Regions from separate parts of the Shewanella sp. GutCb genome, predicted to be linked through region 2. Evidence: predicted binding sites of a transcription regulator. Region 2 holds the regulator's gene; the other holds the start of a gene.

Region 1 (4,755 bases), on a different contig from region 2:
CATCGATTTTGCAGCTTCAGTCACTTGTACATTCATCTGATATGAGCGAGAGGCAGAGATCATGTCGGCCATCTCCTCCATCACATTGACATTGGGCTTATAGATAAAGCCATCAGTATCGGCCATTGGATGACCTGGCGAGTATTCTTTATTTAACGGTAAGTCACTTTCAACAATTCCCTTAACGGCAACGGCTTGTGAAGCACTTTGATGCTGTTGAGCTTGGTTCATTTCAGCTTCAAAAATAGGATGGCGAGCACGATAGGTCTTACCCACACTGCTAGATACAGAGTCTGCGTTGGCAATATTACTGGCCGTGGTATTGAGTCTGACCGATTGCGCCGACATACCTGAACCTGCGACGTTAAAAATATTAAATAAACTCATAATTATTCGCCTCTAATCGCTTTTTTCATGCCTGAAAACTTGCTGTCGAGAAAACCGAGTGACATTTGATACTCAAGGGCATTTTTCATGAAGGCTGATTGCTCCTCTTGAATGTCTACTGTATTACCGTCACCGGTGTCTGGCTGATTCGGTACCCGATAAGCGACATTTTGCTGCGTTAACGCGGCTAAATCGAAGTGCTTGCTATCGCTCTTGGTCATGGACAAGCCCGATTGACGTGACTGCGCTGAATTCATTGCTTTAGCAAAATCAACATCGCGGGCTTTATAGTTTGGTGTGTCGGCATTGGCAATATTTGAAGATAGGACCTCTGCACGTTGAGAGCGTACGCCCAAAGTGTACTGATGAACGCCTAATGCACTATCAAAATTAATCGCCATAAAATTGCCTCCTCAGCTCGATAGCTAGAATAAAGCAATTGGTGTGCCAAATTAGTCTAAAAGAATGAAAATAGACGATTTACTTAGAGGGTAGCGCTATAGCGGCGGGATGATGCGGATAAACAGGGTGTCAAAAATGCGTTGATTGCACTTCAACACCCACAACAATAAGCTTAAGTTCGTTTTTGGTAATAGATGCCAGGATTACAGCGCACCATATCAAACTCATCAGACAAACCGGCAATAGACTCTGACGCACCCAAGAAAAGAATACCTTTAGGGTTCAGTGCGGCAGCAAATTGCCGCAATATTTTCCGCTTTGCCTCTGGAGAGAAGTAGATCAATACATTGCGGCAAAAGATAATGTCGAACTTGCCGAGCAAGGTATAATTTTCGAGCAAGTTGTGAGCTCGAAAATTAACCAATTGCTTCACATTGTTCTTAATCACCATATTACCCGATGGCAATGCATCAAAAAAATGACGTTTTCGTTCATCTGATAAACCACGGGCTAACGCTAAATTGTCATACTCCGCTTTTTTACAGCGCTCAAGCATCGTCGGCGAGAGATCCGTCGCCAATATACTCGCTCCACCGGGCAGTGTTCCAGGTTTACGCTGCTGATATTCCAGAATCGTCATACTTAAAGAATACGGCTCTTGCCCCGACGAACAGGCAGCTGACCATATTTTTACCGGTCGACCGAGTCGGCTGTAATTGGGCAAAATGGAATTAAACAACAACTCGAAAGGATAGCGATCGCGAAACCAAAGGGTTTCGTTGGTTGTCATGGCATCGATAACTTCAGTGCGAAGTTGACGCTCAGTGGGTTTCATTGAATGCTTTACAACATCCGATAAAGAGGGAAGATTATACTTGCCCATTAGCGGCGCCAATCGACTGCGCACAAGATATTGCTTGCTGTCACCGAGCACAATACCGCTGTGCTGCTCTAAAAACAGTCTGAACTGATGGTACTCGTTTTCAGCAAGTGATTTATTCGGCACTCTGTATCCTAAATATCAATAAAACAAGTCGCATAAAAGGCGCAACTTTACAACAATCGCTGGGTTATACATTAGCCATCTCGGAAACACAAGCAAGACTTGGTTTCCGCTGGCTTTGCTGTGAACTTAGCCCTACGCGTTATAAACTTAAATGTTTGTTTACCGCGGCGGCTAACTCATCAGGGTTAAACTTAGCAATAAAGTCATTAGCGCCCACTTTTTGCACCATCGCCTGATTAAACACGCCACTAAGCGAAGTATGTAACACCACTTTGATGTTTCTAAGCTTAGGATCATCACGTATTTCAGCGGTGAGGGTATAACCATCCATTTCAGGCATTTCAATATCTGAAATAATCAACGGAATTTCAGTCGACACGTCGTCGAGTTCCGCCGCTATTGCACGTAACTTTTCTAATGCTTCTTTACCATCTTTGGCAGTATCGATTTGCAGATCAAGCGAGGCTAACGCTCGAATAATCTGTTTACGGGCCACCGATGAGTCATCTATCACCATAATGTGATAATGCTTATTTCTATCGATTGTCAGCTTCTCGTCTAACTCTTTACTGATGTTGGTATTGACGGGTGAAATCTCATCTAAGATTTTCTCAACATCCAAAATCTCCACTAACTCATTATCAATCTCTGTCACGGCCGTCAAATATGAGCCACGTCCGGCGCCTTGTGGTGGCGGCATGATCGCTTCCCAGTTCATATTAATAATACGTTCAACCGAACTGACTAAGAACCCCTGCACACTGCGGTTGTACTCAGAAATGATAATAAAGCTGTTCTCAATGTTCTCAATTGGGCGGCCGCCTGTTGCAGCACTCAAATCAATCACTGAAATGGTCATGCCGCGTACATGGGCAATGCCACGCACACTAGAGTTAAGTCTAGGTAAGCTTGTTAACGGAGGGCATTGCAGCACCTCTTTTACCTTAAATACGTTAATGCCGAATCGTTGACGTCCATTAAGTTTAAATAACAATAACTCAAGTCGGTTTTGCCCAACCAATTGCGTTCGCTTATTTACTGAATCAAGAATGTTCGACATAAAATTTGCCTTGTACTTACTTTTTATCGGTTAAATCTAAAAGATTAAATTTAGGTGTAGTTAACGCTTATTTCGTTGATCTTTCGCATCCATATTGTCAATACTGATCAATATAAACTCATCCCTACATTTAGGCATACTACTTGCTTAGTTAGCACTATCTGATTCAAACGTTGCGACATCAGTCAACTTTATGACGCCCAACGATTTAATGAGTTCGCTACCGACATTCTACAATTAACACGACTTAGGTGCATTCTAGCGAATCAAGCTAATGTATTCATTATGAAAATAAATTTTTGGTTACTTTCTACCGTACTTTATTTCCCTGTAATCACTATTGCAGATGCCAATCAGGTTGCTAGTGTTCCCTCTTTATCGACCATTTCTCGATTAGCTATAGCGGCAGTTGAAGAAAAAATTGAAGCGCCAGAAAAAGCGAAGGTCAATATCACGCCGCAAAAATTAGATACCCGCGTCAGCTTGCCTAATTGCTTTCTGCCGATAAAAGCAGAAATAGCCAGCGATCGAGCAATAAGGCGTAACAACACGGTCAAAATAAGCTGCGACAGCCCAGACTTGAGTTACCCATGGCAAATATTTTTATCGGTAAGGGTCGATATTCTCTACCCGGTAGTGGTGGCTAAAGCCACCTTAGGCCCTGGCGATTTAATCTCACAAAGCGATGTAGCCATTGACTATGTCGAGCAAAGCACGCTGCGAGGTCAACAGTTTGACCAATTAAGCCAAGTGGTCGGCGCTCGGCTTAAACGTCGAGTCGCACCACAGCAACCTATTTTTAATAACCATCTGTGCGTTGTTTGTAAGGGCGACACTGTCTCTATCATTGCACGGTCTCAAAACTTCGAGATAAAAACCGTCGGCGAAGCATTACATGATGGCAATTTAGGCGACAAGATTCGGATTAAGAACAGCCATTCACATAAAACCTTAAACGCAAAAGTCATTGCGGTTGGCCAAGTTGAAGTAAGAATGTAAAATAACATTAAAGTTAACGGTTATCGCGCCGATAGCATGTGTAAGAAAGTCTCTTTATTCAATGTTGGATACCAAAATGGCTATGGATATTAAACACGTAAATAGCGCAGCTACAGCGCGCATCAACACCAGTAATGCCGGCAAAGGCTCTGCATCACAAAGCGCGACAGCTGCGCCAGTGCAAACTGCGGTGGCACAAAAAACTGACTCGGTGTCAATTACACCGCAGGCACAACAGATCCAAAATGTGCAAACTAAGATTGCCGACATGCCCGATATTGACCAAAAGAAGGTTGATGAAATTAAGGCTGCAATCGCTGAAGGTCGTTACAAAATCGATCCAGAAAAACTTGCAACTAATATCGCAAACTTCGAGAATGAACTTAGCGATTTAAACTAATGTCTCCGCAAACCGCGGATTAAGGCATAAAAGATAAGGCCATTATGACTAATTTATCTCATCTATTGAGCTCACAACATACCGTGTTGACTGAGCTTAAAGCCGTTATTAGCCAAGAAACAAAAGCGCTACAGTCTCAAGATGCTGACACATTGTTGTCACTTGCCAGTACTAAAGCGACCTTACTTGACAGCCTAAAGCATAACGATGAGATCATAGCGACTCAGCCAGATAAAAGTACATTAAAGACCGACGCCACATTATCTCAACAAGTTAGTGAAGCAAAAGCCTTGCTAGCCGAGTGCCAACAGCTCAACGCTGAGAACGAGTCTTTAATTGAATTGAGCTTAGCCAGCTTAAATCGCTTCTCTCAGGCGCTGCAGGTCAGTCGTAATTCAGCCAGCCTCACCTACGATGAAAAGGGCCGCACATCCAGTATTTCTAGCTTAGGTAATAATTTAAGTGCTTAGAAGACGGTAGATGCTAAGACGGTAGATGCTA
Region 2 (4,755 bases):
CATATGGCATCTAACGCTGGTTTTGCATCTGGGCCGTTGGCGAGAAGCTGTATGGATTTACCCATTCCAGTTTCTAACATGAGTAAGCCTAGTACACTTACCGCTGAAGCTTGCTTTTCACCTTGAATAATAGTGATTTGGGCATCAAATTCTGAGGCTAAAACCACCAGTTTTGTTGCCGCTCTGGCATGTAGCCCGAGCTTATTGCAGATGGTGACTTGCCGTTCAATCGTTGGCATTTTTTAACTCTCTATGGCTAGAAGTGACTTTATGTCGGCCTTTTTTGAAGTGTTCAGCGAGTCGTTCTGTGACATAAACAGAGCGATGCTGGCCACCAGTACAACCAATAGCGATAGTGAGGTAGCTGCGGTTGTTACGTTCTAAATCGGGTAACCAAGTCTCCAATAAATTCTCGATCTGCCAGATAAACTTATTGACTGTAGGGTGCAGATTTAAAAACTCTTGCACGGGTTTATCGAGCCCTGTCATGGGTCTGAGATCCGGCTCCCAATGTGGATTTGGAAGAAATCGAACGTCAAACATAAAATCAGCTTCAGTTGGCATGCCATGTTTAAACCCAAAAGACTCAAACTTGATCATCAGCTCTTTATCGACGTTGCCTAATAAGATCTCACGTACTTGGTCATTGAGATCGTAAATATTGAGGGTAGAAGTATCAATATAATGGTCAACGATCTTAGCGAGCGGTTCCAACTGGCGCCCTTCAAGCTGAATTGCTTCTTTTAATGAAATGTTTGCATGAGACAAAGGGTGCAGACGACGAGTTTCGTTGTAGCGCTTGAGGAGCACTTCATCGCTAGAGTTTAAAAAGAAGCTCAATAACTCCACGCCTTCTGGCAAATTGGTCAGATGCTTAATCCATTCGTTCTCTTTTTCTGGCATGTTGCGGATATCAACACTAATAGCGACTAACTCTGAGTTACCAGAAAGTTGTTCAAGCAGGGTGCCCATCATTGGCAATGGTAGATTATCGACACAATAATAGCCGAGATCTTCTAGCATTCTTAACAGTACTGATTTGCCTGAGCCGGAACGACCAGAGACTAGAACGAGTTTCATCTTTTCACTACCTAATAAAAGTTAGAATTAATGTTTTATAAATGTATACGGGGTGTACAAGATTATAGATTAACTTTTTTCTGGCTTAAAGCAATAGCTTAGGCTAGTTGGTAATAATAAATAATATTGCTGTAATAAATGCCTAGGTCGTTAAATCTTACTGCTTGTATATCGGTAATCTCTAGCGACTTACGGACTTGAGTCCGTCGAGATAGTTGCACTTTTAGGTTTGTTTTTACCGCAGTTTATACATTATTTTGGCGAGGTGGGACGATACGGAGGCAATGCAGTTTAATTATTCTCCACAAATAGCCTATAACACGGCAACAATAGCTTAGGAACACTGGTTTAAGTGTTTCTAAGCTATTCCTACAAGAGTGTGTAAGCGTTTCTCTTTGCTCATGTCTTGTACTTCTTGAACATCAAAAAATGCGTAAAAACTAAGCTCGACAGATCAGAGACCTCTCACTATTGAGTGATTAAGTCATATAACTCAGATTCACTCTTACTTTTTCTCAACTGCTTCACGATCGCTTTGTCGTTAAGCTTTTCTGCCATTGAAGACAGCGTCGCGAGATGTTGCTCACATTGATCTGCGGGCACTAACAGGGCAAATAATATATCAACCGGTTGCTTATCTATCGAGTCAAAAGATATCGGTGTTTCACATTTGATTAATATGCCCAATGGATGGTCAATATTAGCCAATCTCCCGTGAGGGATTGCTATACCGTTGCCTATACCTGTGCTACCCATTTTTTCGCGAGCCAACAGGCTTTCGAAAATCTCTTGTGAAGAAAGGGTAGGGTACTGGGCAGCGGCAATATCGCTGATGAGTTCCAGTACTTTTTTCTTACTGCCCGGAGTGGCACAGGTAGTGCATTCCGGCTGCAGGATGGTACATAGTTCCATCGTTAGTGTTTGGTCAGCTTCTCTTTGTGTTTAATAACCTGACGATCTAATTTGTCGATCAGGGAGTCGATTGCGGCGTACATGTCCGCATGTTCCGAAGTGGCAAAAACTTCACCTTTTTTCAGGTGAATTCGTGCTTCGGCAATCTGTTGCATTTTTTCAACATTCAATATGACGTGCACATTATTGATCTGATCGAAATGACGTTCAAGCTTTGTAAATTTTTCTTCAACATAACTGCGCAGTGACGCAGTGATTTCAATGTGATGCCCAGTAAGGTTAATTTGCATAGAAAGATTCCTCCAAGTGTCTAATTTTAGTTATAAACTCTTGCGTTGGTTTGAGGGCGGGATCATCATTGCTTCGCGGTATTTCGCGATGGTACGTCGAGCAACTTTAATCCCCTGTTCTGCCAACAGTTGCGCCATTTTGCTATCGCTTAATGGTTTCTGTTGGTTTTCAGCTGCGACTAACTTCTTAATAAACGCTCTAATTGCTGTTGATGAGCACTCTCCACCGTCGTCGGTTCCGACATGACTAGAGAAGAAATACTTTAACTCGAAAATACCTCTAGGGGTATGCATATACTTTTGTGTGGTCACCCTTGAGATAGTGGATTCATGCATCTCTACGGCTTCAGCAATGTCGTTGAGTACCATAGGTTTCATGGCTTCATCACCATATTCGAAAAATCCCTGTTGGAACTTCACAATACAGTTGGAGACTTTTAGGAGGGTCTCATTACGACTCTCAATGCTTTTAATAAACCATTTAGCTTCTTGTAAGTGACTACGAATAAATTGGCCATCTGCTTGATTTTTTTGGCTACGAGCCATCGAAGCATAGTGTTGATTGACGTTGATTTTTGGCATGTAGTCGGGGTTGAGTTCAACCACCCAACGGCCTTTCTTTTTTGTCACTGAAACGTCGGGGATCACATATTCGTCTTTACTTCGCGTGACTGCCAGGCCCGGTCTTGGGTTCAAGGTTTGAATAAGCGTGATAGCATCACGCAGGTCATCCTCTTTGAGCTTAGTCTTACGCATCAATTGCCTAAAATCACGTCCAGCAATCAAATCTAAGTAATCTTTAATGAGCAGGCGAGCATTGTCTATATGGGGTGTTGTTTCTGCATATTGAGCTAATTGGATAAGCAGACATTCACTGAGATCTCTGGCTGCGACGCCGATAGGGTCGAAATGCTGCACGCGTTTGAGTACGGCTTCCACTTCGTCTATCTCGATCTCTGGATCGCCCATTGCTTCAAGAATATCTTCACAATTCTGAGTAAGGTAACCTCGCTCATCAACCGCATCAATAATGGCGGTGGCAATCGCTAGGTCATTATCAGAAAAAGGCGTTAGATTTTTCTGCCATTCAAGATGTTCGTATAAACCTTCAGTGGTTTCGCCTTGGAATGGCATATCATCATCGCGCATTCCGCCGGAGCTTGAATTCGAAGACACGGTATAGACTTCATCCCAAGTAGTATCCATTGGGAGTTCATCTGGCATTGAATCTTGCGTTAATGCATCAGAGGTGTCTACCGCAGCGCTATCCTGCTGTGGATCAACATCTGTGTTACTGCTGTATTCATTGTCGCTATCCGACTCTGAATAGCTGTCAGAGTCACTGGTGGTTCTATCTTCGTTGCTGATAGGCTCGCCATCGGATTGCTCTTCATCTAATTCAAGCAGTGGATTAGAGTCTAATGCTTGCTGGATCTCTTGCTGCAGCTCTAAAGAGGACAATTGCAAAAGGCGAATAGCCTGCTGTAATTGTGGAGTCATAGTTAGCTGCTGACCCATTTTGAGCTGGAGTGACGCTTTCATCTTACCGCTATTCCCTACACTGTAATTAAACGTTGAAGCTCGGTGATTTGACGAAGAGAGCTTAAAGAGTCAACACTTTGATTGTATTCATATACTTAGCTAATGCTATACAATTAAACCCGCATACTGTGGGTTAACTATAGCCTGAATTGTTCACCTAAGTACACTGCTCGAACCTGCTGATTATCTAATATCTCGGCAGGTGTGCCTTCTGCAATCAAATTTCCGTGACTTACGATATAGGCATGTTCACAAACGTCCAATGTTTCACGCACATTGTGGTCTGTGATCAACACCCCTAAGCCACGGCTTTTTAACTGTTCAATAATCTTTTTAATATCGATAACCGATATTGGATCAACGCCGGCAAAAGGTTCATCGAGTAGAATAAACTTTGGGTTGGCTGCCAGTGCTCGAGCAATTTCAACTCTGCGGCGTTCACCACCTGATAACGCCATGCCTTGGCTATCGCGGATATGGGTGATGTGAAACTCTTCGAGTAGGTGTTCAAGTTGCTCTTCACGCTGCTCGTTATTGATATCTTTGCGAGTCTGTAATACTGCCATGATATTGTCACGCACTGAGAGCTTTCTAAAGATGCTTGCCTCTTGTGGCAAGTAGCCAATGCCTTTACGTGCTCGGAGATGCATTGGGTCTAAGGTTAAATCATCGTCATCGATTAAGATCTGACCCTTGTCGCTCTGAACTAAACCAACAACCATATAAAATGTTGTGGTTTTACCTGCACCATTAGGACCCAATAACCCAACAATTTGCCCTGTTTTGACCGTTAAACTCACATCTTGAACAACGGCTCGGCTCTTATAACTTTTCGCTAAATTGCGTACGGTCAGCGTTTTTTGGGTCATTGCTGTTCCTGCTTTTTAATGGGTGCGGCTGGGGTTTCAGGCGTCTCTTCTTGATAAGCTTC

Evidence for each region. The regulator sigma-54, encoded in region 2, starts transcription at its own class of promoters, with help from an activator protein. The targets are predictions, from matches to a motif close to GTTGGCACGNNNNTNGNNT.
Region 1: a site for sigma-54 is predicted at 2,986-3,004, ahead of flgA (flagellar basal body P-ring formation chaperone FlgA). Genes of this name have one in related genera too.

What each region holds. Positions count from the first base shown of each region.
Region 1 covers NZ_PJBL01000004.1:69,227-73,981, forward strand. The annotation lists gene flgC (flagellar basal body rod protein FlgC) at 1-387, opposite strand, end outside; gene flgB (flagellar basal body rod protein FlgB) at 390-788, opposite strand; gene CXF86_RS05090 (CheR family methyltransferase) at 962-1,795, opposite strand; gene CXF86_RS05095 (chemotaxis protein CheV) at 1,935-2,855, opposite strand; gene flgA (flagellar basal body P-ring formation chaperone FlgA) at 3,141-3,854, shown strand; gene flgM (flagellar biosynthesis anti-sigma factor FlgM) at 3,931-4,254, shown strand; gene CXF86_RS05110 (flagella synthesis protein FlgN) at 4,299-4,724, shown strand; partial or broken gene CXF86_RS22675 (hypothetical protein) at 4,713-4,755, opposite strand, start outside.
Region 2 covers NZ_PJBL01000020.1:47,016-51,770, forward strand. The annotation lists gene CXF86_RS12045 (HPr family phosphocarrier protein) at 1-239, opposite strand, end outside; gene rapZ (RNase adapter RapZ) at 226-1,080, opposite strand; gene ptsN (PTS IIA-like nitrogen regulatory protein PtsN) at 1,549-1,992, opposite strand; gene hpf (ribosome hibernation promoting factor) at 1,995-2,282, opposite strand; gene CXF86_RS12065 (RNA polymerase factor sigma-54) at 2,313-3,824, opposite strand; gene lptB (LPS export ABC transporter ATP-binding protein) at 3,962-4,693, opposite strand; gene lptA (lipopolysaccharide transport periplasmic protein LptA) at 4,690-4,755, opposite strand, start outside.